DNA from 3 places in the Yersinia sp. SCPM-O-B-9106 (C-191) genome. Region 2 is predicted to be linked to each of the others. Evidence: predicted binding sites of a transcription regulator. Region 2 holds the regulator's gene; each other region holds the start of a gene.

Region 1 (11,241 bases), 190 kb from region 2:
GTGCTGACCAAATGATGCACCGCCGGGAAAGGCTCGACCACAAACAGCTCCGGTACCTGCACGGTGCCCGGCTGTGCAACTCGGCCAATATCATTGCGCAGCAGGTCAACAATCATCAGGTTTTCAGCGCGATCTTTAGTGGAATTAGCCAACCGCTCCGCTTGCAAACGGTCTTGTTCGGGGTCATCCAGCCGCGGCAAAGTACCTTTAATCGGGCGGGTTTGAATATGATGATTTTCCAACCATAGAAAACGCTCCGGTGACACACTCAAAATTGCATTTTTTTCTAAGCGAATAAAAGCCGAAAAAGGCGCTTGATTACTGCGGCTCAATGTCAGAAAAGCTTGCCATTCATCACCCTGATACTCCGCACTGAATCTTTGGGCCAAATTAATCTGATAACAGTCGCCATTGTGCAAATATTCCTGAACTTGCCGGAATTTTTCACCATATTGCTCTCGCGACATATTGGCTTGCCACCGGCTGGTTAACTTAAATGGCAAAGTGGCTTCGGGGTTTCTTTGTTGCAGCAACCACTGCAAGCGCTGTTCAGCATCGCCATGACAGACCAGTGTCAGTTTTTGCAAATGATGATCGGCAATCAAGGCCCAGTCATACAGGCCGACGGCCATGTCTGGTAAGGCGATATCTGGCTCGGCCAGCACCGGTAGTGTCTCAACCCGTCGGCCCAAATCATAACCAAATAGCCCTAATGCTCCGCCCAAAAAAGGTAGGTCAGGGTGGGGCGAAATAGCGGGAGAAAACTTATCCAATTGCTGCTGCAATAAAGAGAATGGATCTTCGAGGGAAAGCTCCTGGCCTTGCGTACTGATAATTTCTGTTTGCTCGCCCCGCGTGGTGAGAGTGACTTGCGGGTCGGCGACCAGAATATCAAAACGGTTATGGGTGTGTTCAGCAAATCCGGAGTGCAGCAACATGGCCCAAGCTTGATGGGCAAGGGGGGCGAATTGCTGGAGCAGGGCATCTGGTTGATAAGGCAAGGTTTTGCAGGTCAGGGTTTTCACACTCATGAGTCACGATTCTTTTCTTTCGGCTGAACATATTAGGCGGTAGAAAGGTATTTTCACCACCAAAGTTGGGCAAGATTAGCATAAATTACCCAGTGTTTGGGGGCTGTTCACCAGTGGCAGTCAATCCACCGTAAATAGCGATTCACTTTAAATAACAATAAACAGGTATACTGAATCAATTATATGCAGGAGATAAATCAATGTTAGCGGGTATGCCTTCACTTTCTCATGAGGAACAGCAAGAAGCTGTCGAACGTATTCACCAATTCATGTCGGAAGGAATGAGCAGTGGTGAGGCGATTGCTTTGGTCGCCGCAGAAATTCGCGAGCGGCACGAGAATGATCCACAAGCCATGCCTATCTTTGAAGATTCTGACTTTGATGAGAGTGATGAGTCTGATTATCGTCGTGATAATGAGCAGGATGCGGACGAAATAGAAGATCCGTACGAGGGATAAGCTCCGGTTTTGTGCTATTCAATGCCAATAAACCCGCCGTGATGGCGGGTTTATTCATCAGTGCCAGATTATTTACCTGTCACAACTATTTACCTGTCACAACTATTTATCAGTCACGACGACTGCGCTTGCGGCACGTTTTGCCACTTCAATCGCGCTATCAATATCATCCGCTACCGCCAACGCCACGCCCAACCGCCGTTTACCCGCAATATCGGGTTTACCAAATAAACGAATTTGCGTGTCACCGACCAAGGCGGTTTCCAACCCATGGTAAGCAATATTATGGCTGGTCAATTCGGGTAAAATAACCGCCGATGCCGCTGCGCCATACTGACGAATGGTGCCAATGGGCAAGCCCAAAAATGCGCGCACATGCAAGGCAAACTCAGACATATTTTGCGAAATCAACGTCACCATGCCGGTATCGTGAGGGCGCGGTGAAACTTCACTGAAAATAACCTCATCGCCACAGACAAACAATTCCACCCCAAATAGCCCGTAGCCACCTAGCGCCGTGACCACTTGGGAAGCAATTTCTTTCGCCCGCGCCACTGCAATATCACTCATCATTTGTGGCTGCCAGGACTCACGGTAATCGCCATCTTCCTGACGATGACCAATAGGCGCACAAAAGTGGATGCCATCAACCGCGCTGATGGTCAGCAAGGTGATTTCAAAATCAAAGTGTACCAATCCCTCGATAATCACTTTACCGCCGCCCGCGCGGCCACCTTGCTGCGCGTAATCCCATGCGGCCTGAAGTTGCTGTTCATTGCGAATCAAACTCTGGCCTTTACCGGAGGAACTCATCACCGGTTTGACAATGCACGGGTAACCTATCTCACTGACCGCCTGGCGGAATGCACTCTCGGTAGCGGCAAAGCGGTAGCTGGAGGTGGGCAATTGCAGCTTTTCGGCAGCCAGACGGCGAATACCTTCGCGGTTCATGGTCAAACGAGTGGCTTCGGCGCAGGGCACAACCTTCTGGCCCATATTCTCTAACTCAACCAGCATATCTGTGGCGATAGCTTCAATTTCTGGCACGATATAGTGAGGTTTTTCCTGCTCGACCAACTGCTTGAGCGCTGCGCCATCCAGCATGTTAATCACATGGCTGCGATGAGCAACATGCATCGCGGGTGCATCGGCGTAGCGATCAACCGCAATCACTTCCAGCCCCAGCCTTTGGCATTCAATCGCCACTTCTTTACCCAGCTCTCCAGAGCCAAGCAACATGACACGGGTGGCATTCGGGCGCAGAGCGGTTCCAATAGTCAGCATAGTTAGGTACCTACATCAGTGGGAAATTTTGACACGCGATGAATTTTACGGGCATGAGTATAAGGCAAAATGGCGACGAAAACGATTGCGTATTGGCTCTTAAGCAGAGAATCAGACCATTTTATCGGTATTGATGCGGTATAGTTCCGGCAATAGCCCTATATCTGGTATTATCGCGCCAAAATCTTGCGCTCGCCTTCAGGCCATCGCTGCCATTCCATTCCGTTATAAGAGTTACTGCCGTGAGCACAACGTCCTTTTCTTCCCTGACACTGCCTGCTGAGCAGTTGTCCAATCTTAATGAACTTGGCTATACCGAGATGACACCGGTACAGGCCGCAGCATTACCGGCCATCCTCAATGGGCAGGATGTTCGGGCAAAGGCCAAAACTGGCAGTGGTAAAACTGCGGCTTTCGGCATTGGTTTGCTGGACAAAATTGCTGTGGGTGAGTTTGTGACTCAAGCTTTGGTGCTGTGCCCAACACGTGAACTGGCTGATCAGGTCAGTAAAGAATTGCGCCGGTTAGCGCGATTTACTCAAAATATTAAAATCCTGACCCTGTGTGGCGGCCAGCCGATGGGCCATCAGTTAGATTCTCTGGTGCATGCCCCGCATATTGTCGTCGGCACTCCGGGCCGTATTCAGGAGCATTTGCGCAAGAAAACGCTGGTGCTGGATGACCTCAAAATTCTGGTGCTGGATGAAGCCGACCGCATGCTGGATATGGGTTTTACCGATGCCATTGATGATGTCATTGCCTATACCCCACCGCAGCGCCAGACATTGCTGTTCTCGGCGACTTATCCGGCGGGTATTGAGCAAATCAGTGCGCGGGTTCAGCGCCAGCCAGTCAATGTTGAAGTTGATGATGGTGATGAAGCGCCCGCGATTGAGCAGGTATTTTTCGAAACCACACGCGAAAAACGTTTGCCGCTGTTGATCTCCGCCCTCAGTCATTATCAGCCCGCTTCTTGTGTGGTGTTTTGTAACACCAAGAAAGATTGCCAGAGTGTCTATGAGGCGCTGGAGTCCCGTGGCATCAGCGTGTTGGCCTTACATGGCGATTTAGAACAGCGCGACCGTGATCAAGTGCTGGTGCGTTTTGCCAACCGCAGTTGCCGGGTATTAGTCGCAACTGATGTTGCTGCGCGGGGTCTGGACATTAAAGACTTGGAACTGGTGGTCAATTTCGAACTGGCATTTGATCCCGAAATTCATGTGCACCGCATCGGCCGTACCGGGCGGGCAGGGATGAGTGGTCTGGCGGTGAGCCTGTGTACCCCACAGGAAATGACCCGCGCCCATGCCATTGAAGATTATATGCAAATGAAACTGAAATGGACGCCAGCCGAGCAGGTAAGCCGCAGTGCTAACACCATGCTGGAACCTGAAATGGTCACCTTATGTATTGATGGTGGCCGTAAAGCTAAAATTCGCCCTGGCGACATTTTGGGGGCTTTAACGGGTGAAGCCGGTCTGACCGCCGCGGATGTGGGGAAAATCGATATGTTCCCGGTTCATGCCTATGTTGCTATTCGCAAGGCGAGTGCCAAACGGGCTCTTCAGCAGTTACAGCAAGGCAAGATCAAAGGCAAAAACTGCAAAGCCCGTTTATTAAAATAATCACAGTAGAGGGCGATGGTGGTTGCATCGCCCCGACAAATCACATTATACTGTGATTATGTACAGTAATCTGTAAGTGAAGAGGACGCGTATCAATGGCCGTTGAAATAAAATTCGTCGTGGTAAGACAGGGTGAGGAAAAAATGACTTTCACAACCAAAAAAGAAGCCGATGCCTACGATAAAATGCTGGATTTGGCTGACAATTTGTCTGAATGGTTGGCACAGTCACCTTTAACACTTGAAGAAGATCAACGCGAGGCTCTGAGCTTCTTCCTTGCAGAGAACAAAGATGCATTAGGGCAAATTCTGCGGGGTGCCCAGCCAGCGGCCTCCGCCGAGGGGCAGCCAAAAGCGAAAGTTGAAAAAATCGCATCAGAGAAAAAATCCAAACCTGATGAAAATCAAGCGGCTTAATCTGCCTGATTTCGGCAGGAAGTGAAAAAGGGATCTAAAATGAATCGTGAAATCACCTTCTTTCGCCGGTTTGAGGCGGATATTCTGGCCGATCGCAAAACGATCACTATCCGGGATAGCAGTGAATCCGATTTTCGCCCAGGGGAAACCCTGCGCGTATGTCGCAATGAAGACGGCGTATTTTTCTGCCATATTTTGGTTAAATCCGTCACTCCAATCACCTTGGATACACTGACGCAACACCATGCCGAGCAAGAAAATATGTCGCTGGATGAACTGAAAAAAGTGATTAAGGAGATCTATCCGGGGTTGGAACAGTTTTACGTGATTGAATTTACTCGGTGTTAATTAAATAGCGTTAACATATTGATTTTTAGCGCTATTCGTTCTGTAACCCCCTTTCAATCATTGTTCCAGCCAGAGGATAGAAATAATAATATCTGGAGGAATGATGAGAAAGACAGGACTCGCCTTAATAGTGGCCGTCGCTTTAGCCGGTGCCATCAGTAGTGTACAGGCCCAGGAACCGCGGGTAGCAAAAGTCCCTACTTGTACTGGGTTAAATCAATCTCAGGTTGCGACTCAAGTTAAACGTGATTTTCTACAAAATCGTATAACACGTTGGGAAGCGGATAAAAAAGGGTTGGGTACTGATAGCCCGGTTGTCTGGATTAGCGCGGTAGACATTACAGGCCAAGATGATATCTGGCAGGTTCCATTGACCGCTCGTGGTAAAAAAGGCGATAAAACCTACCAAGTGGTGCTTGATTGTAAAGCTGGCACTATCGCCTATACCTTGCGTGCTTGAGACCGCAGGGGTGGAATTAAGCTAATCACAACAGGTGCTGGCGTAAAGGTATCCTGCACCTGTTTATCATGTTGCTTATCATTGAATTACACTCTTTCAACTCAAATTTAAGCAGATGCTGCCGCTTGGCATCGACAGGTAATCGTGTCACTCTCGCGATAACGAACACTGATGGACACTTCAACTAATGACCATACCTCCAAAGGCAGATAAACGCCCTTATCCGATGACGATGCACGGTGATATCCGTACAGATGATTATTATTGGCTACGTGATGATGAGCGCACTGATGCTGATGTTCTGAACTATCTGCAAGCTGAAAATGAGTTCACCGAGTCGGTGTTGAAGCCGCTGCAACCGCTTCGCGAAACTTTGTATCAGGAAATGGTTTCCCGCATTCCGCCCCAAGAAGAGTCCGTCCCCTATACCCGCAATGGCTACCGCTATCAAACACGTTTTGAACCGGGTAATGAATATGCCATTTACGTTCGCCAACCGGTTTGGGCGGATAGTAGTTGGGAAACCTTACTTGATGGTAATCAACGCGCGGCGGAAAGCGAGTTCTACACCTTGGGGGGCCTGGATGTTAGCCCAGATAATCAACTACTGGCAGTGGCTGAGGATTTCTTATCACGGCGTCAATATGATATCCGGGTAAAACATTTACAAAGTGATAGCTGGCAGCAGGAAGTTATCAGCAATACGTCGGGTAGCTTTGAATGGGCCAATGATTCAAAAACACTGTATTACGTGCGTAAGCATGAAAAAACGTTGCTGCCTTATCAAGTCTATCGCCATGTCGTGGGCACTGACCCTGCATCGGACCAGCTGATTTATCAGGAAGCGGACGATACATTCTATGTCGGGTTGGAAAAAACCACATCTGAGCGCTTTATTGTCATCCATCTCAGTAGCACCACAACATCTGAAATTTTACTGTTGGATGCCGATCAGCACGAGCCGCTGCCGCAAATGTTCGCGCCACGCCGCAAAGACCATGAATATGGTTTAGATCACTATAAGCAGCATTTTTATTTACGTTCGAATAAAGATGGCAAAAATTTCGGTCTATATAAAATCGCCGATGCAGCTAAAGTGCCCGTTGATTTCGCTGATGAATCTCAGTGGCTACCCTTAATTACGCCAAGAACAGAGGTTATGTTGGAAGGCTTTAGCCTATTCCGCGATTGGCTGGTGGTGGAAGAACGGAGTGAGGGATTGACGCATTTGCGGCAAATTCACTGGGTCACCGATGAACAGAAGTCGGTGACTTTTGATGACCCTACCTATGTCACTTGGTTGGCATATAACCCAGAGCCAGAAACTGAACTGTTGCGCTATGGTTATTCTTCCCTGACCACGCCAAGCTCCATGTATGAACTTAATATGGATACCGGCGCTCGTCAGTTGCTCAAGCAGCAGGAAGTCAAAAACTTCACACCAGAAAAATATCGTAGTGAGCGGATTTGGGTCACCGCATCGGATGGTGTCAAAGTGCCAGTTTCATTGGTTTATCATCGTGATCATTTTGCCCCAGGCAGTAACCCGCTGTTGGTCTATGGCTACGGCTCATATGGCAGCAGCATGGATCCGGTATTCAGTGGTAGCCGTTTAAGTCTGTTAGATCGTGGTTTTGTCTTTGCACTGGCGCATATTCGGGGTGGTGGGGAACTGGGGCAGCAATGGTATGAAGATGGCAAGTTGCTCAAGAAATTAAACACATTCAATGACTTTATCGATGTTACCAAAACATTGGTTGCCAAGGGTTATGGCGATGCTAATCGTGTTTTCGCTATGGGCGGTAGTGCGGGCGGCTTGTTGATGGGCGTTGTTATTAATCAGGCGCCTGAATTATACAAAGGTGTTGTGGCGCAGGTGCCATTTGTTGATGTGGTCACCACTATGCTGGATGAATCTATCCCTCTGACGACTGGCGAGTATGACGAGTGGGGCAATCCAAATGATAAGGCCTATTACGATTACATGAAGCAATATAGCCCATACGATCAGGTTAAAGCTCAAGATTATCCGCACATGCTGGTAACTACCGGGTTGCATGACTCTCAGGTTCAATATTGGGAACCCGCAAAATGGGTCGCGAAACTGCGAGAAATGAAAACTGATGACCACCAATTATTGCTTTATACCGATATGGATTCGGGCCATGGGGGTAAATCAGGGCGCTTCAAAGCTTATGAAGATATTGCTTTGGAATATGCTTTTATTCTCTCTCTAGCTTGATTCACAAAATCGGTTATGTCAGATAATGTGTCAGGGTATGGCGCATATCTGGCGTAAGGTCGGCAATTGAGGTCAGCATCCAGCGCAGGTAGTCCGGATCTTGCCGGGCTATCTGTTCAATACTTTTTCCACGATATTTCCCGAACTTAAATGTCTGTAACAACAGCGGTTGTTGCGTCATTTCCACCATCTGCTCGGCGTTCCACCCAGAGTCTCGTATGATGCGTTGCAACAGTGCGGCGGTGACATAACAATCATACAAAGCACGATGTGGATAAAGATTATCTGGCACTGAAACATTCAGGCGCAAAGCGTAACGCAGATATTGATTACTGTGCTTAATATCAGGGTAGAGCATACGGGCGAGCTTTAAGGTGCAAATCCATTGACCACCCATCTCCGGTAACAGACCGCGGTCAAAGGGGGCGTTATGAGCGACATAATACGGGCTCCCTTGATATTTTCTAACTGCAACGGCAATTCGCGGTTTACCTTCCACCATTTCTTCCGTGATATGGTGAATTACCATGGCATCGAGACTGATTGGCCTGTCTGGGCTAACCAAGTCACTCATAGGGTTGCTCAATAATCCGTCCACCATATCGACAGACGCGATTTCGACAATACCCCCCTCCAAACCACAAGTTTCTGTATCGATGACACGAAAATACATTCTTATTCTTCCCCGTAATGCCTAAATATTAGCAACAAAAAACCCGCCTATCGTGGCGGGTTGACTGACGAGACGAAAAGTCCGTTATTCTGCGCTAGTGGAAGATGACTTTTTAGCGCGTTTCTCAGCTTTTTTCTCAGCTGGTGTTTTTAGTGGCTTTTTCTTCGCGTTCTTTTTGCTGTCCATTCCCTTACTCATGGCTTGCCTCTCTTTACCTTCGGTTAGGTTGGTACGCCCACCTATTAACCACCTAATGGGGGGGAGTTGCAAGGGAAGAAAACATGAATATACTTAATATATTGTTTAATAAAGATATTATTAAATATCAATCCCTCTTATTACGCTCCAGTACGCGCCATGTTTTGAGCTAAGACCTGAAAATTAATTAAGTTATGGTGTATTTATCACCGGTTGATGGAATTAATGTGCTGATTGGCGTAAATGTAATGTTTTATCGTTGACCCTGCGGGCTGTATAAGCTTTGATAACTTTATTGTCTCAACAAACATGGAAAAATAATGGAACAATTACGTGGGCTTTATCCAGCGTATGAACCTTACGATAGTGGCTTACTAGACACAGGTGATGGTCACCAGATTTACTGGGAACTCTGTGGCAACCCTGAGGGTAAGCCCGCGGTATTTATTCATGGTGGCCCTGGTGGCGGGATCGCGCCTTATCACCGGCAACTTTTCAACCCAAAGAAATACAAAGTATTACTTTTTGATCAACGCGGGTGTGGGCGTTCGACGCCCCATGCCAGCTTGGATAACAACACAACCTGGCATTTAGTTGATGACATTGAACGGCTGCGTGAGATGGCCGGCGTAGATAACTGGTTGATATTTGGCGGCTCTTGGGGTTCGACACTTGCGTTGGCCTACGGTGAAACCTATCCCGAACGGGTCAGTGAAATGGTTTTGCGTGGGATATTCACTCTGCGTAAAAAAGAGTTGGATTGGTATTATCAGGACGGGGCTTCCCGCTTCTTCCCCGATAAATGGCAGCGCGTGTTATCCCTGTTAGCGCCAGAAGAGCAGGGTGATGTCACTGCGGCCTATCGCAAGCGGCTGACCTCACCGGACAAAGCGGTACAATTGGAGGCCGCAAAAATTTGGAGCTTGTGGGAGGGAGAAACAGTCACTTTACTGCCAACCAAAAGCGCGGCTTCTTTCGGTGAGGATGACTTTGCTCTGGCATTTGCCCGCATTGAGAATCACTATTTTACCCACTTGGGCTTTTTGGATAGCGATAACCAACTGCTCGATAACGTCACGCGCATTCGCCATATTCCTGCGGTAATTATTCATGGCCGATATGATATGGCTTGTCAGCCACAGAATGCGTGGGATTTAGCAAAAGCATGGCCAGAGGCTGAACTGCATATTGTCGAAGGTGCCGGACATTCCTTTGACGAACCAGGGATCTTGCACCAACTAATTCTTGCAACCGACAAATTTGCTCGAAAATCCTAGCGATTCTCACCGCCAAACTCCCGCAGACCCTGGTGCGGGAGTCTCTTACTCATGACTTCATTTTGGGTTCATACGGCAAGCGAGAGAATTTATTTGATTCACTGCGGTAGTGTGCCAACCGCTGTAAAAAGTATTCACGTAGCTCATCCGGCTGTTCTCGAGCAACCATTTCAGGGATCACCGGCATATTGTAGCGCTCTTTAAATGCAACCCCAGAAGCGGCCAGATCGACATTCATTTTTGCTGTTTCTTCATCAGAAAGCTCAGCCAGATTATATCCCATTTTTCCTCTCCTTCGTGGCGCATCGGCAGTTATGGCGCAAAAGGTAATGCAGCTGGCAGATATTGGCAAGAGGCTAATGTGCCCTAATAATATCTAATTAAACGTTTTTGCAGTGAGATAATATGACCTCAAAGTCATAAGGTTATTATTTATTGAAATAAACCTCAAATAAGAATCATTCTTTTTAGTATTCTGGTGTTAATGTAAATGATTCTTATAATAATTAATCTCATGTTTAAATTTAAAAAATATGGTTAATAATCAGCTGGTTAAGTTATTTAGTGATTTTATTAAATATTAATGTGAATAGGGTGTTCTTATTTTGTTTTTAACTTGGCATAATACGCTAAGTTAATCGTTGCTTACCTGCATTATAAAAATTAGGGAATTATCATGTTGAAAACAGAAATGGCTCAGAAGCTTAATGAGCAACTGAATCTGGAATTTTACTCTGCCAATCTTTATCTACAGATGAGTGCTTGGTGCAGTGATAAAGGCTTTGAAGGCGCGGCAGCATTTTTAAAAGAGCATTCTCAAGAAGAGATGCAGCATATGCAGCGTTTATTTGAATATCTGAGCGGAACGGGCGCTATGCCGGTATTGGGTACAATCAGTGCGCCGCCGACAGATTTCGCATCACTGGCTGATGTATTCAAACTGACTTATGAGCATGAGCAACTTATTACGACTCAAATTAATGAGCTTGCCCATGTCGCAATGACCACTCACGATTACTCTACATTCAACTTCCTGCAATGGTATGTGTCTGAACAGCATGAAGAAGAAAAACTGTTCAAATCTATTCTGGATAAACTGGCGCTGGTGGGTAATAGCGGCAATTCATTGTTCTTCGTCGATAAAGATCTGAAAACCATGGCTGCACAGAGCCACGTTCAGGCGTAATTTTTTGGCTTGATTTGAACTCGCCGCAGTCTCTATCCACTCT
Region 2 (11,241 bases):
TCGCGATAATCTTGCAGCAAAATAGTGACATCCAAACCTTCACAACGTTTTTGGGCCAATTTTTGCTGTTCAGCCGAGATGGTCACGCCGGAGACGGACACCCCGAAATGACGTGCAGCATAAGCAGCAAGCCCGCCCCAGCCACAACCAATATCGAGCAAGGTCATGCCGGGCGCTAATTGCAGTTTCTCACAAATCATCTGCAATTTGTTTTCCTGCGCTTGCTCAAGTGTTGTGGCGTCTTTCCAATAAGCGCAAGAATATTGCATATTGGGGTCGAGCATGAGGCTAAACAGGTCATTGCCCAGATCGTAATGTTCTTTACCGACAATCCAGGCTCTTTTCTTTGATTGCAAGTTGATTATACGCGCAGCAGCAATGCGTAAAGTATCTTTGAAATGGTGTGGAAGTTGTTTTTCCAGACCCGCTCTGAGAACGCGTTGGAAGAAAATATCCAGACGGTCACATTCCCACCAGCCATCCATATAACTCTCACCTAATGCCAAAGATCCTTCTTGTAATACCCGTTTGAAGAAGTTCGGGTTATTAACTTGAATGTCGAAAGGGCGTGAGCCATTGATTTCAATATCAGCCCGATTCAGCATTTCTTGTATAATGCGAAACCACGGATTTTCTTGAATACTTTGGTCTTCAATACAGGATGAACTCATAGCTTCTCCATCACTTTCTTCTGACTTATGACGCGCGATAAAATTTATATACGCGGGTACATACCAATAAAGTTGGTGTCTGGTATCCATTACGGACAGAGGAAGATTAAGAAGAAACCCTAATGACACTTTGGTTTAGGGCAACTCATCCATAAGAGGAAATGTGACGCAATCCACGCGCACAGAAAATGCTTAAGATAATGCTTTTTTTAAATGGTAATCTAATCAGTTCGATTGAGTATAGGCTGGCCGGAGCGCTTTCTCAATAATAAATCGCGTCCGGCCTGCATGTTCTTTAGTGACTATTTTTATTGGAGATTATGACTCCGCGTAATTATAGTCATCATTATTAGTATGGCTTTTTTCATTTTTCATCGCGTAGCAATGAATGCCATAACCTAATATGGCTAAAGCGACCGTCGATAGCATCACCGTGACTGTTGCCAGTAAAGGTTGGCTGATAAAGAGCGAAACTATCATGCTGGCAATAAAACACAAACCCAACTGAAGTGTGTTTTGTAGCGCTGCCGCTTTGCCAGTATTCGCCGGAAAGGGCATTAATGCATTCGCTACGATAATAGGGTAGCAGGCACCATTCACCAGCGCCATTATGCAAAACGGAATAAGTAAGGTCACCAGTGTTGGTGTCGTCAATGTGGCGATCAGATAGAGCGCAATCATACTGAAGGCATAACCGGCCAACAGCCACGGCAGTAGAGTGTTGCCTTTAATTCGACTCAATGCACTGCGACAAGCAAAACCCCCTAGCAGAAAGGCTAATGTTTGTGGAACATAACTCAAACCAATGGCATTCGGGCTATATCCCATATCACCTAAAATAAAAGGCGAGCCGGTTAACCAGGCGAAAAAACCGGCGCTGCATGCAGCAAACATCATTACGTTGCCGCTAAATACCGGAGATTTCAGCAATTGCCAGAAACTAATGGCACTTTTGCTTTTAAGCCCGTCATCCGAGGCCCCTTTTTTCCGTTCCTTAAGCAGTGCGGTCGGGATCAGCAGTAGCAATGTAATCGCCAATAAAACGACAAAAATTGACCGCCAACTGAAGTGGTTTAATAGCCACGCACCTAATAAAGGGGCTAGCGCAGGGGATAACGCCACTAAAGGCATTATGGTCGCAAACACCCGATTGACTTTGCTACTGTGGTATCTATCTACCACCAATGCTTGCCAGCTCACGGCTGCAGAACAGACTCCCACCGCCTGAATAAAACGCAGAACCAATAACTGTGCCGCTGTTTCAACCCATAAAATCCCCAAACAGCCGATGGCAAATAAACCCAACCCGACTAATAGCACAGGTTTACGGCCTAACTTATCGGAAACAGGCCCCCAGATAAGTTGAGCGATAGCGAAACCAGCGAGAAAGATACTGAGGCTGGCACTGATGGAGCCGGCAGAGGTGCGCAGCTCTTGTTGCATAGCGCCAAAGGCAGGCAAATACATGTCGGTGGCCAGGTACCCCAACATGCTCAAACCGGCCAGGTAGAACATGAAACTAGAAGTCGTTTTCATTTTTTGTGTCTCATTATAATTTTGCAGGCAAAACTCTTATCATGGAAATTCCATTGCGGGGGGCATTCTAGCGGCGAGCTATTCTGTTGTGAAACGGTAATATTTGCGCCATGCTATCAAAAAAATTGATAGTAAATATTCAGTCTAAGGGAAGTGCAGAATCATGTGGTCAGAATATTCATTGGATGTGGTCGATGCAGTTGCCCGCACCGGGAGTTTCAGCGCTGCTGCTCAAGAATTGCACCGCGTCCCGTCAGCGGTAAGTTATACCGTGCGCCAGTTGGAGGAATGGCTGGCCGTGCCGTTATTTGTACGGCGTCACCGGGATGTAGAATTGACGGAAGCGGGCAGGGTTTTTATCAAAGAAGCCCGAGATGTTATCAAAAAAATGAATGGCACGCGGCGACAGTGCCAGCAAGTGGCGAATGGGTGGCGTGGGCAACTCAATATCGTGATCGATAAAATCGTCAAACCTCAGCGGAGTCGCCGCTTAGTATTGGATTTTTATCGCCATTTTCCTGATATCGAACTGCGGGTACGCTATGAGGTATTTAATGGTGTCTGGGATGCACTGGCGGATGGCCAAGCTGAAATGGCCATTGGGGCGACTCGCGCCATTCCGGTTGGCGGGCGGTTTATCTTCCGCGACATGGGCTTTTTGACTTGGCATTGTGTGGTGAGCGTCAATCACCCCTTAGCCCACTTAACCGGTTCCCTTATTGATGACCAATTGCGGCCTTATCCCTCACTCTGTTTGGAGGATACCGCGCGAAATCTGCCGAAACGAGACACCTGGACCTTGGATAACCAACAGCGTTTAGTGGCACCCGATTGGGCGACGGGAATAGATTGCCTGTGTGCAGGATTATGTGTCGGAATGGTGCCCGCGCATATGGTGTCGCCCTTGATTGAACAAGGGAAACTGGTGGTATTAACCTTGGCCGAGCCACTTCCTGATAGCCCGTGTTGTTTGACGTGGGAGCAGAATAATCATTCGCCAGCTTTAGCATGGATGCTGGCGTATTTAGGTGACAGTGTCACACTTAATAATGAATGGCTAAAAGATGATAATGCCGTGATTGAGGACTGAACGCACAGCGTTAGCTGCCGGTAACATGAGGGCTACCGGCAGGTGAAGATTAACGGCGGTAATCGCGGTAGGGGCCATCAGCAACAGAGCGGCGCTCGACCAGCTTAGGGTGTACTTCAATCGTTTGTGGGTCTTCGCGTTTACTGACAATTCTGTCGAGCAACATGGCAAAAGCGGTTTCACCTAATCTCTCTTTTGGCTGATGAATAGTGGTTAGCGCCGGTGAGAAATACCGCGCATTGCGCACATTATCATAGCCGATCACCGAAATATCTTGTGGCACCCGCAGGCCCAATTCATCCGCCGCGCATATTGCCCCCATCGCCATAATATCGCCGCCACAGAATACGGCGGTCGGGCGGTGTTTTTGCGTCAGAATTTGGTGCATAGCTTTATAACCGGATTCTGGCTCAAAATCCCCCTGAACCACCCATTCGTCACGTAGCGGGATATTGGCCTCTTCCAGTGCTTTCAGGAAGCCCTGATGGCGACCACCACCGGTATTCCGTGATAACTGACCGGGAATAGCACCGATATCACGATGACCGCGCTCAATAAGATAACGGCCAGCTAAATAGCCACCTTCGAATGCATTATCAATAATCGAGTCAGTAAAATCGCCACGGGCGGTACCCCAGTCCATCACCACCATTGGAATATTGCGATAATCTTCTAACATCCCCAGCAATTGTTCAGGGTATTCAGAACACATCACCAATAATCCATCGACACGCTTTTGCGCCAGCATGGATAGATAGGCTTTTTGTTTATCAAGATTATTATGAGAGTTACATAAAATCAGGGTGTAACCTTTGCTATAACAACTATTTTCAACCGCTTCGATCACCTCAGCAAAATAGGGTGCTTCACTGGATGTTGCCAACAAACCAATTGATTTAGTGTGATTAACTTTCAAGCTGCGGGCCACAGCACTGGGCGAATAATGCAGCTCTTTAATGGCCGCCCACACAGCGGCTTTGGTATTTTCGGCGACGAAACGAGTTTTATTGATAACGTGCGAAACGGTGGTGGTGGACACACCCGCGTGTTTGGCCACATCTTTAATCGTTGCCATAAAAAGAATGACTCCTAAGCTCACCTGTTACAGCAGGTAAGTATTATGTTAATCGTTTGCCCGTATGACTCGAACACCGCTCAGACAGAAACACGATAGTAGGCTGGTAAGTTGAATCAGCAGGCTGTCTGAGAGGTTTTATTGGACGTTATGAGTCGGCATACAGTTATGAACTGCGAATTTTGGCTGATCTGGAGGAAAAGTGAAAGCGTTAATCAATGTTATAAAGTGCGTAATGAGCACAAGATTTTTTTTCTTAACTGTGGGAAAATGATTTAACGCACTAATTGTGTGCCTTTACCTTACTATACTTGAAGTATGACGAGTATAAAGATTAACCGGCTGAGGAGTTTTTATGGATACCAATCTGAAAATGTCGCTGATTACGACTGTTGGTGCGCTGGCAATGATTATTGTTTTTAGCTTCGTGGCGGTAATGAATTAATTAAACCGCTTGCCGGTATGAAGCCATTAGTAGGGCGGTTAACCCGCCCTTAATTATTTCTACTGATAATAACCACGTGTGTATCTTTCTGTTTGCGCGGTATCAGGCTAAATTTTTCTCAACGAAAGACCAATTCACTAAAGCCCAGAAGTTCTCCAGATATTTTGGTCGCGCATTACGATAATCAATATAGTAAGCGTGCTCCCATACATCCACCGTCAGCAGTGGTTTATCCGCAGTCGTCAGCGGTGTTGCCGCATTTGAGGTACTGACAATCGCCAGTGTGCCATCCGCTTTTTTGACCAGCCACGTCCAGCCTGCGCCAAAGTTTTTCACTGCCGCATCAGTAAATTGTGCTTTAAATTCAGCGAAAGAACCAAAGGATTGATTAATGGCATCGGCAACTTTGCCAGTAGGTTCGCCGCCACCATTTGGTGATAAACAGTGCCAGTAAAAGGTGTGGTTCCAGACTTGGGCTGCATTATTAAAGACACCGCCACTGGAGGTTTTAATAATCTCTTCCAAGGATTTACCCGCAAACTCAGTATCCTTAATCAGATTATTGAGGTTGACCACATAAGTGTTGTGGTGCTTGCCGTAATGGTACTCCAGCGTTTCTGCAGAAATGTGCGGTTCCAGTGCATTTTGTGCATAAGGTAATGCCGGTAATTCAAAAGACATCGCTCTCTCCTTTCGGGGTTGCTCAGGGTGTTTGCTCCTCAAATCCGATCTTTCGCAGTCGCTAAGATAGGGTGAGGGGCGGTTAAAATCGTAATTGTTGTATTTTTGTTGTGGGTATTAATCTTAACAACTTTCAACAGAAATGACAGAGATAACCATATCGTTTGATGGGGTATTGCGTAAAAACCATGCACTGATGTTATTCGATTAAGGGGAGTGATGATTGGGTTATTGGCACCCGATAGCGTTACCGGGTTCGATATTAGTGAATGGTTTTTATTAGCGAATAGATTCTGATTAGCGAATAGTTTTGGGTGTTACGACGCGGCGAGCGCCAACATAATGATCTTGCCAGTAGTCATTATCTAGCATGCTAATACGAATGTCTTCACCCGTACGCGGCGACTGAATAAATTTGCCGTTGCCTAAATAAACACCGACATGATCAGCAACACCACGATTAGCTATATTAAAGAAGACTAAATCCCCACTTTCTAATTCAGCGCGCTTAACCGGCGCAGCATCGCGTAAATGATACATTTCATTCGCTGTACGCGGCATTTTTATTCTGATGACATCTTTATAGGCGTAATAAATAAGCCCGCTGCAATCAAAACCTGTATTAGGGGAGGTACCGCCCCAGCGATAAGGTTTACCGACTTGCTTCATCAGTTTACTCATCGCAGTCTGTTTGGCGTGCTGGTAGCGTTTTTTATGTGCAGGGCTGAGCTTTATCTTATTATTTGCCGCTAATTCGGCATCCGCTTTACCTTGGGCTTTATTTCGGTGGCGGCCATAAGCGACTTTCTCTGTTTTACTCACCGCCGCTTTTTTATTGGCTGCGGTTTTAATCTGTGGTTTTTTAGTTGCGATTGTTTTACTCGGAATTGTTTTACTGCTGCTTGATTTTTTTCCTGTAGTTTTAGTGACTTCCGGTGTTTTCTTCTTAATGGCTTTGCTGGCAGTAGCCGCTGTTTTCTTTTTATCGTTATTGGCGATTGTTTTATTTGTGACATTTTTACTGGCGGTTTTATTGCTGGTCACTTTGGCTTTTTTAGTTGTTTTATCGGCTTTACGTTTTTTACGGTCATCAGAGTTGGCCTGACTGATTTGGCCTTTCTTTTGCTCAGCCGAGACGTGAGCCTGCGGCGAAGCATGCGCAAGGTTTAGAAATAGCTGGGTAAACAGCAGCACAAACAGCGTAAGAATTAAACGCATAATAACGCTACCAACCTTGGCCCTGAAATGAATACGAAGAGTCACAGTATTGCTGAAACTCAGGATATAAAAAAGCAGAGAGCGACAGGATTTGAATCGATATTGTGAGAAAACATTAATGGCGTCGCAATCGTCGCTTTTTCACCCGGTAAATGGCCTTAAATCAACCATATGTCAACGGGTTAGCTGCCCGGTACTTCTGGTATCCCACGATGAAGATAATAATGAAGTCATGGGATCAAAAATGTTATTCTGAATGCACATATTTGTAGCTGACAATATAACCATTTGCTGACAGAGTAAAGCCCCTGCAAAAGATGGCGTTTTATTCCAGTAGTGACAGTCGCTACAATAGACAGGACGCAATAATAAAATAGCCCTAATGGTTAGGTTCTAAGTATTGTAGCCACGAAATGGCTTGAGGAAGCAAGAAATGACGACGATTGATAAAATTCAGCGCCAGATAGCAGAAAACCCAATCCTGCTTTACATGAAAGGCTCGCCTAAGCTGCCAAACTGCGGTTTCTCGGCTCAGGCGGTACAGGCGCTATCCGCGTGTGGCGAACGTTTTGCTTATGTTGATATTTTGCAAAATCCTGACATCCGTGCTGAGTTGCCAAAATATGCTAACTGGCCAACCTTCCCACAACTTTGGGTTGACGGCGAATTGGTCGGCGGTTGTGACATCCTGATGGAAATGTATCAGCGTGGCGAACTGCAACAACTGCTGAAAGAAACGGCAGATAAATACCGTACTGAAGAAGAAAAACCCGCAGCAGAGTAATATGCTGGCAGGTCAGTATAAAAAACAAAAGGTGGCTTGCTGGCCACCTTTTTTAATGGGTCAATGTCTATTTTTTGCTGGAACCCTATTGCTCGGATTCGCCCGCAGGTACCGGCCAGCCACCGAGTTTCTTCCAACGATTGACTAACTCACAGAATAATTTTGCCGTTTGCATTGTATCGTACAAAGCAGAGTGTGCCTGGCTGCTATCAAACGGAATACCTGCCGTCAGGCAAGCTTTTGCCAATACGGTTTGCCCCAGAACCAACCCACTGAGCGCTGCGGTATCGAAGGTGGCAAAGGGGTGGAACGGGTTGCGCTTCAAGCTAGCGCGTTCAGCCGCCGCCATCACAAAGCTGTGATCAAAGTGGGCATTATGCGCGACGATAATGGCGCGGTTGCAGCCTTTATCTTTCAATCCCTTACGAACGGCTTTGAAAATGGCGTGTAAAGCATCATGTTCACTGACCGCACCCCGTAATGGATTGGTGGGGTCTATCCCATTAAATGCCAGCGCTTCCGGTTGCAAATTGGCACCCTCGAACGGCTCTACATGAAAATGGAGCGTTTCATCAGGCAACAGCCAGCCATCCTTGTTCATTTGCAAGGTGACGGCGGCAATTTCGAGTAATGCGTCGGTTTGAGCATTAAAACCGGCGGTTTCCACATCAATTACTACGGGGTAATACCCACGAAAACGGCCACTCAGGGCGTTAAGGTCACTTTTATCTGCCATCAGTTTCTTATCTTCAACGAATTCAGCACGCATTATGTCAAATTTTGGCGTGGGATGCAGGGGGATATCGCGATGAGAAAAAAGGCACCTTGTTGGTGCCCTCTGGTTAATCAGTTTCCGAGGCCGTGTCCAGCACTCTTATTCTCGATTAACTCGATTTTGTAACCGTCGGGATCTTCGACAAAAGCAATAATTGTATTACCGCCTTTTACCGGGCCAGCTTCGCGGGTCACTTTGCCCCCAGCATGACGAATTTGGTCGCAGGTGGCGGCAACATCATCCACACCCAGTGCCAGGTGACCAAATGCAGTCCCCATTTCGTAGCTATCTACACCCCAGTTATAAGTCAGCTCAATGACTGAGCCTTCACTCTCATCGCTATAGCCGACGAATGCCAGTGAGTATTTATACTCGGTATTTTCGCTAGTACGCAGCAAACGCATTCCTAATACCTTGGTGTAGAAATCGATGGAACGTTGTAAGTCACCAACGCGGATCATGGTATGGAGTAAGCGCTTCATAATACCTCTTTATTATCAATAATTTAAAATTGAAAATTTATTGCAAATCAAAGCTAATTTATAATCATATAGTAATATCATTGCACTCACTACCCTATGACGGTCAGTTTATGTGGTGCAAATAAGAACGGCCAGGCATAGCCTGACCGTTATGAAACCAATAGATTGATAGATTACAAGGTCGGGTAGTCGGTATAGCCCTTAGCACCGCCGCCGTAGAAAGTTTCGCCGTCAGGTTCATTCAGTGGCGCATTTTGTTGCAACCGCTCAACCAGATCCGGGTTGGAAATATAGCTACGGCCAAAAGCGACGGCATCAATAAATCCTTTCTCAATCAGGTTTTCAGCTTTTTCTGCAGTATAAGCACCGGCACCGACAATCACACCTTTGAAGCGGGCGCGCACAGCATCGCGGAATGCATCCGAATAAGGCTTGCCACCCGCCCAATCTGGCTCAGAAATGTGCAGAAACGCGATATTGCGTTTGTTTAATTCTTCAACCAGATACAGCGCCGCTTCTTCCTGATCTTCACCATTATCCAGACCATTGAACGGCCCCAGCGGTGAAATACGGATACCAATATGTTCAGCACCCCATTCAGCCGCAGTGGCATCAACCACTTCCAACGTCAGGCGAGTACGGTTTTCAATGCTACCACCGTATTGGTCGGTACGCTGGTTTGATGCCGGAGACATAAATTGATGCAATAAATAGCCGTGTGCCGCATGCAATTCGATATAGTCAAACCCAGCTTCACGAGCATTGGCTGTCGCCTGGCGGAAATCATTAATGATGCCTGGAATCTCTTCCGTTTCCAACGCGCGCGGGGTAGAGCAGGGAACACGAACCCAAGCCCCGGATTCATCACGGATCGTCGTGCGAGTGTCTGCAGCAATTGCTGAGGGCGCAACAGGGGCTTGTTGGCCCGGCTGTAAACTGCTGTGCGAAATACGACCGACATGCCATAACTGTACGGCAATATGTCCGCCGTCATCATGAACGGCTTGAGTGATTTTTTTCCATGCGTTTAACTGTTCTTGCGTGTGTAACCCCGGAGCCCCGGCATAACCTTTCGCCTGGAAAGAAATCTGTGTTGCTTCAGTGATAATCAAACCCGCACTGGCGCGTTGGCGATAATACTCAGCCATCAATGGTGTTGGAATATCACCTGGCTCAATACTGCGCAAGCGCGTCAGCGGGGCCATAAATACACGGTTCGGCAAAGTGAGCGCGCCAACTTTCAAAGGGGAGAACAGTTTAGCAGTCTTCATGGTGCGTCCTATATTAATAGACCAGTCGACTAGTGACTGGGTAAATCCTGAAAATAAAAAATAGTAAACTCAGGATCATTGGATTATTGGGCTGGTTGTAAAATCAGTTCGATACTTTCTAGCGCACAGGTCAGCGGCGTAACGGAGCGTTTCACCTTGGCTCGCAGTGACGCGCCGAGCCATAAGGCATAGAGCGTTTCTGCGGTCGCAGCAGGGGACAGCATGATACGCAAAGAGCCTTCTTCAACACCGGCTTCGATAGCATCTTGCAATCGACCAATGACGCGAGCGGTGCCAATATCTAGCGCGTGGCGCATAGGTTCGGATAAATCACTCACTTCGGCTGATAGTTTAACCGCCAGACAAGCATTGTGACATTCACTGCCACAATAGTTAGCAATAGATTGAGCGAAATAGTGCAGCAAATGGTGACGTTTATCACCTTGTGAACCCGTCAATAGGTTTTCCATTGCAGCATCATAGCGATCAAAATAGCGCTGTAGCATCGCCTCACCAAATACTTCCTTCGAGCGGAAATAGTGATAAAACGACCCTTTCGGGATACCCGCAGTGGTGAGCAACTGACTGAGACCCATACCATTAAAGCCGAGGCGTAGGCTGAGGCTCTCACCGGTTGCTAACAGATGTTCACGGGTGTCTACATGTGCGTGCTGTATTTTGTTCATGCTTAAAAGATTAATAGACCGATTGGTCTAGGTCAAGAAAAAAATGCCAGCAGAGGAGAAACTGGCACTAAGTTTGGCTATTTATTGGGGCATTTTACCGATTAATCTTAACTCCGGCATTTCTGTAGTAAATCCATTCCAGGCTGATACTCAGTAGTTTGAATATTCATCATCCCCAGGAGGGTGTGGAAGAGATTGTCTTGTGAAACTTCATCGTGTTGGGCGCTATCTGATAAACACTGGCGATTAATGCCATAGTTTTTTGTATATTCAGGAGATAACCACATCAATAAAGGTATGTGTGTTTGCTGGCTGGGGGCGAACATATAGGGCGTTCCGTGTAAATACAGGCCATTCTCACCCAATGACTCGCCGTGGTCAGAGAGATAGACCAGCGCGGTGTTAAATTTATCATGATGTTGTTGCAGCAATTTAACGGTGCTGTCTAGCATCGCATCAGTATAAAGAATGGAATTGTCGTAGGTATTCACCAACTCCTGGGAGGTACAATCCTGAATTTGGTTGCT
Region 3 (11,241 bases), 2.1 Mb from region 2:
CCCAGACGTGTGTGATGCAGCATGTACCAAGCCGCGATAAAGACAATCGCCATCAACCAGATAGGGGTCGGCACACCAAATGGACGGCCAATACCGAACCAACCAAAAGTATCGCCAACATCAGTAAATCCGGTATTTATCGGGCTACCATTGGTATAAACCATGGTGACACCGCGTAATAACAGCATCATGACCAAAGTGGCAATAAAGGCCTGTACTTTGCCCTTAGCGACAATCACCCCAGTGATGCCGCCGATAAACGCCCCCAGAGCCAGTGCGGCTCCCACGGCAACCAGCGCATTGACTTCCAACCCGACAATGGAGGCCGCCACCGCGCCAGTCAGCGCCAATAATGACCCCACCGACAGGTCAATACCTGAGGTCAGGATAACCAGCGTCATCCCAACAGCCATAATGGCGTTGACGGAAGTCTGCTGGAGAATGTTAAACATATTATTAAGGGTAAAAAAGTTCGGGCTTAGTGACGAAACCACAGCAATCAGCACCAGCAGCGCAATCAGTGATTTTTGTTCTAATAACCATTCTTTACTGAACCAGCGCTTGGTATTGATAGTTTGGGAACTCATATCTGATTACTCCTGCTCTACTCGTCATATTTCAAGCCGCATGTGCGTTGGCTTCCTGCAACTCGAATTATTTAGAGTATAAATAAATTATTTTTCCAATAAATCGCGCTTGCCGACGGCCGCGGCCATCAACACTTCTTGGGTAGCCTGTTCAATAGAGAACTCGCCGCTTAACTGGCCTTCATGCATCACAATGATGCGGTCGCTCATGCCCAGCACTTCCGGCATTTCCGAGGAAACCAGAATGATGCTCAGCCCTTCTTGTTTGAATTGGTTAATTAACTGATAAATTTCTTTTTTGGCCCCGACGTCCACCCCACGGGTAGGTTCATCAAGAATCAACACTTTTGGCCGAGTCATCAGACCGCGGGCAATAGCTACTTTTTGCTGGTTACCGCCGGATAACAAACCAATCGGCTGCTCCATGGAAGGCGTTTTGATATTAAATAAACGAATAAAATCCGCCACCGCCAGCTGCTCATCCGCATGCTTGAGCGAGCCACCTGAACGGCTGAAATAACGCAATGCAGTCAAAGACATATTTTCTTTAACTGACATACCGAGCACTAATCCGTCGCGTTTACGGTCTTCAGAAATATAAACAATGCCGTTGGCTAAACCGTCCTGCGGTGAATGAGTCACGACTTCACGGCCATCCAACATGACAAAGCCGGATTTACGCGGCAACGCACCATAGATGATTTTCATCAGCTCAGTGCGGCCTGCGCCCATCAAACCCGCCACTCCCAGAATTTCACCACTGTAGAGGGTGAAATTGACATTTGTCACTCCGGGGCCACATAGCTGTTTGACCTGTAAGCGTTTTTCACCACGAGGTAAATTCAGGCGCGGATATTGTTCTTCCAGCTTACGGCCCACCATCATCTCAATCAGTGAGTTTTCAGTCAGCGTGTTAACCGGTTTTTCGGCAATAAACTGCCCATCACGGAACACCGTAACGTCATCGCAAATCTCAAAGATTTCTTTTAGCCGATGGGAGATATAAACAATACCGCGGCCTTCTGCTTTCAACTCTTTAATAACATTAAATAAAGAGGCCGTTTCGGTGTCAGTCAGGGCATCGGTTGGCTCATCCATGATGATAACTTTGGATTCAAAGCTCAGCACTTTGGCGATTTCCACCATTTGCTGGTCACCAATGGAAAGCTCGCCCACCAGCCGATGGCTGCTGTAGCTGATATTCAGACGCGCCAGCAGTAAATCGGCTTCGGCATACATTTTTTTCCAATCAATGCCGCCAAAACGATTAACAAACTCGCGCCCTAAAAAGATATTTTCGGCGATGGTTAATTGTGGGATCAGGTTAAGTTCCTGATGAATAATGCCTATTCCCGCTTCCTGCGACTCTTTCGGGCCATTAAACACCACTTCTTTACCCAAGAAATGCTGACTGCCGGCATCTTTATGGTAGATACCCGTCAACACTTTCATCATGGTCGATTTTCCGGCCCCATTTTCGCCTACCAATGCCATCACCCTGCCGGGATAGACACTCAGCGCAGCACCCGAAAGTGCTTTGACGCCGGGAAAGGCTTTATCAATCCCTTTCAGTTGCAGCAAAGGTTGCATAAACGCCTCAGAAAGTTACGCCGGAGCAGAGAATGATGTTAGCAAAGGGGGAACATTCCCCGCTACGAATCACTGCCCGACTTTGTTTGGTTTGCTCTTTAAAAGCCTCATGGCTGATATAGTGCAAAACAATTTGGTTTCCCTGGTGTTGCTCAAGTTGTGATAGTTGTGCGAGCAACGTTTCATGGAGTTGCGGGTTATTTTTAATAATCTCCTCCGCCAAGACGGCACTCTCAACCTGCATTTCTTGTGTTACCACCTCAAAAACCTGGAGGAACCCAGGAACGCCTCGAGTCAGTGCCAAATCGATACGTGTGGTGGTTGCCGGTATTGGCAGCCCCGCATCACCTATCACAATCTGATCGGTATGGCCCAAGCGGGAGATAACAGCAGAAATATCAGAATTCAGTAATGCGCCTTTTTTCATTTTCGACTCCAGCAGCGAAACGTTTCGCTGATACTGAGTTTAGAAAAATGGCAGCAGAAGGCAAACCCAATTTGGTAGAATTGTGATCGCCATCGAAACGTTTCGCTGAACAAATGAAAAACGGGAATGATGAATGTGAAAAAGGCCGTTATGATTAACGGCCTTCTACGTTAAATCTCTACCTGTGTGCCCAATTCAATCACCCGATTCGGCGGGATTTCAAACTGATCGGCGGCGCGCAGCGCATTACGGCTGAGGGCAATAAATAGCTTGCCGCGCAAGAACAGATACCATGGCCGCTTGGTTAGGATGAGCGACTCGTGCGACATAAAGAATGAAGTCTCCATCATTTGACAAGGTAAGCCTTCCAAACCGCAGCGATGGAAAATCTCTTCCACATTCGGGGTTTCGCGCCAACCATAGCTGGCGACGACGCGCCAAAAAGTCGGTGAGAGCTGCTCGATGGTCACGCGATTAACATTATGGACATACGGCGCATCTTCAGTTCGCAGTGTCAGCAACACCACCCGATCATGTAATACTTTGTTATGCTTAAGATTATGCAGCAACGCGAATGGAATAACATTCATCGCCCGCGACATATACACCGCCGTACCGGGAACACGTACCGGTGGTGACTTCTCCAATGAAGCAATCATCGCTTCCAGTGAATTACCGTGTTCATGCATACGGCGCAACAAACTGAAACGCTCACTTTTCCAGGTGGTCATGATGATAAACATCACTAAGCCCAATGACAGTGGCAACCAACCGCCGGAGAACAATTTCAGGGCATTGGCGGAGAACATTGGAATATCAATAATCAATAAGACCACCAGCAAGCAGCCGACAAAGACGCGGTTCCAGTGCCAGTTTTTCAGCGCCACGATACAGAATAGAATACTGGTGATGACCATGGTACCGGTCACGGCGATGCCGTAAGCGGCAGCCAAATTACTGGAACGCTCGAAGCCAACAATCACTAATACCACCGCCAGATACAGTGTCCAGTTAATCACCGGGATATATATCTGACCAGATTCCATTTCTGAGGTATGAATAATGCGCATCGGCGGTAAATAACCTAAACGAACGGCTTGCCGGGTCAGAGAAAATACGCCAGAGATGACAGCCTGCGAGGCAATGACGGTCGCCAATGTTGCCAGTATTAATAATGGAATCAATGCCCAGTCAGGGGCGAGCAGGAAAAAGGGGTTTTTGATGGCTTCTGGATTTTTCAGTAATAACGCGCCCTGGCCAAAATAATTCAGCACCAATGAGGGTAGCACCACGGTAAACCAAGCCAACCGAATAGGAAATTTACCAAAGTGCCCCATATCCGCATATAAGGCTTCCACCCCGGTAATTGCCAGCACTACCGCGCCAAGAGCAAAGAACGAAACAGATTTATACTCAGTAAAGAAGCTTATTGCCCATTTAGGATTCAGTGCAGCCAGCACTTCCGGATTGGCGATAATGCTGCGTAACCCCAGCAATGCCAAGGTCAAGAACCAAACCAACATCACTGGGGCAAACAATTTACCGACGCTACCAGTCCCGTGTTTTTGAATCACAAATAACAGGGTTAACACGGCAATAGAGCAGGGGACAATATAAGGATCAAGTGCGGGTGCGGCTATTTCCAGCCCTTCAATGGCCGACATAACCGATATTGCCGGGGTGATGACCACCTCACCATAAAAGAAACTGCCGCCAATTAAACCGAGGATCACCAAAATTGAAGTGGCTCTGGAAGAGGTATTACGCCCAGCCAAAGACATCAAGGTTAAAATACCCCCCTCACCGGCGTTATCCGCGCGCATGACATAGGTCAGATATTTAACCGAGACAATCAGAATTAACATCCAGAAAATCAGTGATAAAAAACCAAATACCACATCCGGACGCACATCAAAACCGTAATGACCAGAAAAACACTCTCTCAAGGTATAGAGTGGGCTGGTACCAATATCACCATAAACGACCCCTATTGCTGCCAGGGTTACCGCCGATAAAGACTGTTTATGTTCTGTGCTCATAATTGATTTCTTTTTGCTAGAACATCCATAACCTGATGTGTACGTTTGAGAACCGAAATAATCGGTTCTGTGTCCCTTGACGCCCACCAAAAGGCGCACAGTATGCACCATTTCAATAGATTGCCTACTCTTAAATCAAGCAACGAAAAGAGCGGAAATAGATCGACTACAAATAGCCGATGATATAAAAATATTACTAATCAATGAGCTATCTTATGAAGAAAAAGAGGATTTATTCCTACTGATCAGGTAAAAATTCATCAACTAACGGAACATATAGAGCAATTATGGCGCAATCATCACAATTAGCTGAAAGAATCTCCCGTTTAAGCAGTGCCCTTGAGAGTGGCCTGTATGAAAGACAGGAGGCTATTCGCTTGTGTTTATTAGCCGCCCTCAGTGGCGAGAGTGTATTCCTACTTGGCCCGCCGGGGATAGCCAAAAGCCTGATTGCCCGCCGCCTAAAATTTGCTTTCCGCAATGCCCGGGCATTTGAATATCTGATGACTCGTTTTTCTACGCCGGAAGAAGTGTTTGGCCCACTGTCTATTCAAGCGCTAAAAGAAGAAGGGCGCTATCAGCGCATGACCGGAGGTTATCTGCCGGAAGCTGAAATCGTTTTTCTGGATGAAATTTGGAAAGCCGGCCCGGCTATTCTGAATACTTTACTGACCGCCATTAATGAAAGGCGCTTTCGTAATGGTGATCGGGAAGACAGTATTCCTATGCGCTTGTTGGTGACGGCTTCAAATGAGTTGCCGGATGCAGACAGCAGTCTGGAAGCGCTTTATGACCGAATGCTGATCCGCCTATGGCTGGATCGCGTACAAGAAAAACAAAACTTCCGTTCTTTGCTACTCAGCCGCCAGAATGAAAATCATAATCCGGTGGCTGAAAATCTTAGTATCAGTGATGAAGAATTTTATCAGTGGCAGCCATTGATAGACAAAATGGCCCTACCAGATAACTGTTTTGAGCTTATTTTTCAGTTACGTCAACAACTCAGTGCGCAAGAAAAAGCGCCGTATGTCTCTGACCGACGGTGGAAAAAAGCCCTGCGCTTACTGCAAGCCAGCGCCTTTTTCAGTGGTCGGGATGAAGTAACCCCCATCGACTTAATCTTGCTGAAAGATTGCTTATGGCATGACCTGAGTTCGCTAAAATTGCTGCAACAACAACTTGAACAATTGCTAACGGAGCAAGGATACCAGCAGCAAAACTTATTAATGAAGCTCCAGCATATTAATAGCCAATGGTTGAAGCACCAGCAACAGCAAAGTGACCATCAAGCACTGACAGTGACCAAGCAAAGCGGAATGTTCAGCCGTAAACCGCAATATTCTCTGCCGGATCATCTCACAGACAGCACCCTAACCCTGTTTCTGCAAAAACCGCTCAGTTTGCATGATATGCAGGTCAATCATCTGCAAATAGAAAAAGAGGCGCTAACTCAATGGCTTAATAAGGGGGGGATTTTACGCGCCAAATTAAATGGTGTCGGTTATGCCCAATCTATTGATGCAGAGATTGACGATCAGCTACATATCACGCTTCTGGATGTAAGCCGCCAGCCATCAATATTGTCACAACCTGGGGCTTCCACCGCCACTGTGCCGCCTGAGTTGCTGCTGGAGTTGGCAGAGCTGGAAAATAGCCTGGCTGAACAACGGCGGTTATTCAGTCAGCATCAACCTTGCTTGTTCACGCCGTCCTCTTGGTTGGCGAAAATAGAAGCCAGCTTGCTGAATGTGGCAGAGCAAGTGAAACTGCTGCAACAAAAACTGCGCGGTCATTAATCAATGCTCAGCCTGGCAACATTGGATTTGCTGCTATCGATAAGCGAAAGTGAGCTTATCGAAGAGATGGTGGTGGGGTTATTGGTATCACCGCAGTTAGCGTTATTCTTTGAAAAATTCCCGCGCATTAAACGGGCATTAATGAAGGATATCCCCGGCTGGAAGCAAAACTTACAACAGCGTATTCGGGAGGCAAAAGTCCCCGCAGGGCTGGCAAATGAGTTTGCCCTGTATCAACAGAGTCTGTTGGAGGCCAGCCCACTATTTTATGACCATCTCCCGGAGATTGTGGCGCAATTGCAACAGTGGCATTCGCCTTTCGCCACACAAGCTAAAACATTGCTACAAACTGCAGATTTAGAGAAAAACCCCCAAACCGGCGATAGTTTTCAAACTCTCTTTTTACAGCGCTGGCGCATCAGCCTGACCTTACAAACCATCACTATCCATCATCAGTTACTTGAGCAAGAGCGGGAGCAACTTTTAGCTGAGTTACAACAGCGGCTGGCGCTCAGTGGTGCTTTGGAACCGATCCTGGCGACGAATAATAGTGCAGCAGGGCGGCTTTGGGATATGAGTCAGGGCCATTTGCAGCGCGGTGATTATCAGTTATTGCTGCAATATGGCGATTTTCTGCAACAGCAGCCGGAATTACAGCAGCTTGCAGAGCAACTGGGCCGCAGCCGCAGTGCTAAAGCACAACCCACCCCCGATGCCCGCTTTGAACCTTACACCGTGATGGTGCGCCAACCTGATACCGTGCCAGAGGAAGTCAGTGGCATTCATCAGAGCAATGATATTTTGCGATTGTTGCCGACCGAGTTAGTGATGCTGGGGATGAGCGAGCTGGAATTTGAATTTTATCGCCGCTTATTGGAAAGGCGCTTGCTCACTTATCGCTTACAGGGGGATAACTGGCAGGAAAAAACTTTACAGCGCCCGGTCAGCCTTAAAAACCATGACGAACAACCTCGTGGCCCCTTTATTGTCTGTGTCGATACTTCTGGTTCGATGGGAGGATTTAACGAGCAATGCGCCAAGGCATTTTGTCTGGCTTTGCTGCGTATTGCGCTAGCGGATAATCGCCGCTGCTACATCATGCTATTCGCCACGGAAATCATTCACTACGAACTCTCATCAGCTAATGGTATTGAGCAAGCAATACGTTTTCTTAGCCAACATTTTCGTGGCGGCACCGATCTCGCGGCCTGCTTAGCCAGCACCCTCAATAAAATGGAAGAGAGAGACTGGTATGACGCGGATGCCGTGATTATTTCTGATTTCATTGCCCAGCGTTTACCCGAGGAATTGATCAGAAAAATTAAAATCCAGCAGCAAGCCCATCAACATAGGTTCCATGCCGTGGCGATGTCCGCCTATGGCAAGCCCGGTATCATGCGGATTTTCGATCATATCTGGCGCTTTGATACAGGGTTAAAAAGCCGTTTAATGCGCCGCTGGAAGCGCTAATCAATAGCTTTAGTTAAGCAACCCCGCCCCAACGTTAATCGACAGCCCTAAAATCGTCATATTAAAAATAAAGGACAATACTGACTGCAATAATACTACGCGGCGGATATCTGAAGTGCCGGTCGAGACATCCGCAGTTTGCGAAGCCACACCAATAGTGAATGAAAAATAAAGAAAATCCCAATAGGAAGGTTCAGTAACCTCTTTGGGGAAAATTAATGGCAGGACAGCATCAGATTCATCACGGGACTGATAAAATAAATGGGCGTAATGCATCGTAAAAGCAGTTGGCAATAATAACCACGATACCAATAACGTCATTCCCGTAAGCACTAAATGGAATGCTTTAGCCGACCCAGATAACTGATTCGCCGTGCTTAACTCAAACAGAATAACCAGAATACTTGCCAAACACGCCATGCTGACAATACTCAGCACCATACTGGCACTTTCATCCTGCACACGGGCGATTAATCTGATTTTTTTCGGGTCATTTCGCAATAATTGCAGCCATAAAAACAACAAATAGAGCCACGCAAATATATTCCAACTCACCATCAGACGCAGTAATACAGTGAAATGTGATGGCAACAGGAAGTAAGTGATTATTCCAGCACCAACAGATAATAGCAGCCTTGGACGAGCATGTGAGTAATGTTTAAGAGGGTGAAATCGGGCCATAACGTCAACAACCTTTGCATGTAGTGATACATATATTTATATATCACTACAGCATAGATTAATAACCCGCGATGACCGCCACCGCGGACTGGGGAAATATAATCCCCAAAATAATTGGTGTTGCAGGTAGGCAGCAAGCGAACAAATCCCGATGAGCTTACACAAGTAAGTGATTCGGATTAGTGAGTGTGGCTAACACCCCTGCAACTTCAAGTATGAAGGGGAATTACAGCAAGCCTTCTACCTTCTCGCTGACTTCTGCCCCCCACACACCGCACTGAACCTGACCAATATGTTGTTGTTGTAGCAATAACATCACTAAACGGGACTGGCCAATACCGCCGCCGATAGTCTGCGGCATTTCGCCTTGTAGCAGTGATTGGTGCCATTCCAATTTCAAACGATCTTCATCTGATGTCAGTGCCAACTGGCGTTTCAACGCTTCTGCATCTACACGGATTCCCATGGATGAAATTTCAAAAGCATCTTCCAGCACTGGGTTCCAAACAATAATATCGCCGTTCAGACCAGCAAAACCTTCCGCGCTTGGAGAGGTCCAGTCATCATAATCTGGTGCACGAACATCATGAGATTGACCATCAGCCAATTTTCCGCCAATACCAATCAAGAACACCGCACCCAACTCTTTAGCAATGGCGCGTTCGCGGCCTTTAGCATCCAGATCAGGGAATTTAGCACGCAAGCTTTCACTGTGGATAAAATGAATCTGTTCTGGCAAGAAAGGTTTTATACCAAATTCAGCACTGATCGCCGCTTCAGTTTCTTTAATCGCGGTGTAGATTTTGTTAACCGTAGATTTCAGGTAAGCCAGGTTGCGCTCGCCATCACCCATTACGCGCTCCCAATCCCACTGATCAACATACACTGAATGAATAGCACTCAGGCGATCTTCATCAGGGCGCAATGCTTTCATATGGGTGTAAATCCCTTGATCAGCACCAAAATCAAAGCGGCCTAAAGTCTTACGTTTCCATTTAGCTAATGAATGAACAACTTCAAAGGTCGCATCTGGCAAAGCTTTTACTTTTACCTGAACAGCTTTCTCGGAACCAGAAAGGTTATCTTGAGTTCCATCGCCAACACGGCTCAGGATAGGGGCTTGAACTTCAATCAGGCCCAGTTGCTGTTCTAATTGACGGGAAAAGAAAGATTTTACAAAGCTGATCTGTTGTTGTTTTTGGATAAATTGTTTTTTCATTGTCGTTTTCTCAATTCGTTGCTGTCGATTATGCAAATTGTTTGATTATGCCGTTTGGCTTGTCATCGATTAAGCAACAGAATGAGGGTTAAATTCAATATACAACAACAAATATTGCCTTTTCACTTTTAATAATTCATTTTTATAGGTCTATAATTAGATAATCGATAAAAAAACGGGGTTAATATGAGTGAAATTTATCAAATCGATAATCTCGATCGCGGCATCTTGAACGCATTAATGGAAAACGCGCGCACACCTTATGCAGAATTGGCAAAAAATTTTGGTGTCAGCCCAGGAACAATTCATGTCCGAGTGGAGAAAATGCGGCAGGCGGGGATTATCACCGCAGCCTGTGTTCACGTTAATCCAAAACAGCTGGGTTATGACGTGTGCTGCTTTATCGGCATCATTTTGAAAAGTGCCAAGGATTACCCGTCGGCACTGAAAAAACTGGAGAGTTTAGAAGAAGTTGTTGAAGCCTATTACACCACCGGTCATTACAGCATCTTTATTAAGGTCATGTGTAAATCGATAGATGCACTGCAACAGGTACTTATCAACAAGATCCAGACGATTGATGAGATCCAGTCGACAGAGACACTTATTTCCCTGCAGAACCCCATTATGCGTACCATCGTGCCCTGAGCACTAAATAACTATACCCACATTATCCACAGGTAGATCCCAGCTGATTCACAGCGTACAATACCGGTTCATTACTTCGGTTGGGTTCTTTATGGCTGACATTACCTTGATCAGTGGCAGTACGCTTGGCAGTGCTGAATACGTTGCTGAACATTTAGCTGAGAAATTAGAAGAGGCGGGTTTCTCGACAGAAACACTGCATGGCCCTGAATTAGACGAGCTGACTCTGGATGGTTTGTGGCTAATTATCACTTCCACCCATGGTGCCGGTGATCTACCAGACAATCTTCAACCTTTATTAGAACAAATCGAAGAACAGCAACCGGATCTCTCGCAGGTTCGCTTTGGTGCCGTCGGTTTGGGCAGTTCAGAATATGACACTTTCTGTGGAGCAGTCAGAAAATTGGATCAGCAATTGATCACTCAGGGAGCATTGCGTGTGGGTGATATTTTAGAAATTGACGTCATCCAACATGAAATTCCTGAGGACCCAGCAGAGATTTGGGTTAAAAATTGGATTAATTTGCTCTGATTTGCTTAAAGATCACGCGATCGAATGTGGATAAGTAAGCTTAAAAGCAGGGTATAAGCAGTACATATCCACATAACAACCTTAGTGTCTGAAAGTGCCTGTGCATAACATGCCATTTAGATCCCAGCTTATACGCAATAGGATCACCGATCATTAACAGCAAACGATCCTCCTTAATCTTATGATCTCTAATGTGAATTATCACTTATCCACAGAGGATCATGATCCTAATAAGAGATCTAATAAAGAGAT

The links. The regulator PurR, encoded in region 2, represses purine synthesis genes. The targets are predictions, from matches to a motif close to CANGCAAACGTTTGCNTG.
Positions count from the first base shown of each region.
Region 1: purT (formate-dependent phosphoribosylglycinamide formyltransferase) is a predicted target of PurR. The motif match lies at 2,848-2,865, and genes of this name have one in related genera.
Region 3: rbsD (D-ribose pyranase) is a predicted target of PurR. The motif match lies at 2,617-2,634, and genes of this name have one in related genera.

Region 1 covers NZ_CP110791.1:2,506,579-2,517,819, reverse strand. The annotation lists gene pabB (aminodeoxychorismate synthase component 1) at 1-1,031, opposite strand, end outside; gene OP863_RS11650 (YoaH family protein) at 1,232-1,489, shown strand; gene purT (formate-dependent phosphoribosylglycinamide formyltransferase) at 1,592-2,773, opposite strand; gene dbpA (ATP-dependent RNA helicase DbpA) at 3,016-4,398, shown strand; gene OP863_RS11635 (YebG family protein) at 4,494-4,814, shown strand; gene yqfB (N(4)-acetylcytidine aminohydrolase) at 4,854-5,162, shown strand; gene yebF (protein YebF) at 5,266-5,622, shown strand; gene OP863_RS11620 (S9 family peptidase) at 5,810-7,864, shown strand; gene exoX (exodeoxyribonuclease X) at 7,878-8,537, opposite strand; gene pip (prolyl aminopeptidase) at 9,056-10,012, shown strand; gene OP863_RS11605 (DNA polymerase III subunit theta) at 10,062-10,295, opposite strand; gene ftnA (non-heme ferritin) at 10,689-11,198, shown strand.
Region 2 covers NZ_CP110791.1:2,311,675-2,322,915, reverse strand. The annotation lists gene cfa (cyclopropane fatty acyl phospholipid synthase) at 1-671, opposite strand, end outside; gene punC (purine nucleoside transporter PunC) at 990-2,207, opposite strand; gene punR (DNA-binding transcriptional activator PunR) at 2,371-3,297, shown strand; gene purR (HTH-type transcriptional repressor PurR) at 3,347-4,372, opposite strand; gene OP863_RS10640 (YnhF family membrane protein) at 4,728-4,817, shown strand; gene sodB (superoxide dismutase [Fe]) at 4,920-5,498, opposite strand; gene OP863_RS10630 (C40 family peptidase) at 5,796-6,716, opposite strand; gene OP863_RS10625 (Grx4 family monothiol glutaredoxin) at 7,150-7,500, shown strand; gene rnt (ribonuclease T) at 7,586-8,236, opposite strand; gene gloA (lactoylglutathione lyase) at 8,347-8,757, opposite strand; gene OP863_RS10610 (alkene reductase) at 8,931-10,028, opposite strand; gene OP863_RS10605 (TetR/AcrR family transcriptional regulator) at 10,112-10,714, opposite strand; gene eptA (phosphoethanolamine transferase EptA) at 10,822-11,241, opposite strand, start outside.
Region 3 covers NZ_CP110791.1:4,364,509-4,375,749, forward strand. The annotation lists gene rbsC (ribose ABC transporter permease) at 1-587, opposite strand, end outside; gene rbsA (ribose ABC transporter ATP-binding protein RbsA) at 675-2,177, opposite strand; gene rbsD (D-ribose pyranase) at 2,185-2,604, opposite strand; gene kup (low affinity potassium transporter Kup) at 2,775-4,643, opposite strand; gene ravA (ATPase RavA) at 4,931-6,439, shown strand; gene viaA (ATPase RavA stimulator ViaA) at 6,443-7,909, shown strand; gene OP863_RS19725 (DUF1345 domain-containing protein) at 7,919-8,590, opposite strand; gene asnA (aspartate--ammonia ligase) at 8,817-9,809, opposite strand; gene asnC (transcriptional regulator AsnC) at 9,996-10,457, shown strand; gene mioC (FMN-binding protein MioC) at 10,549-10,989, shown strand.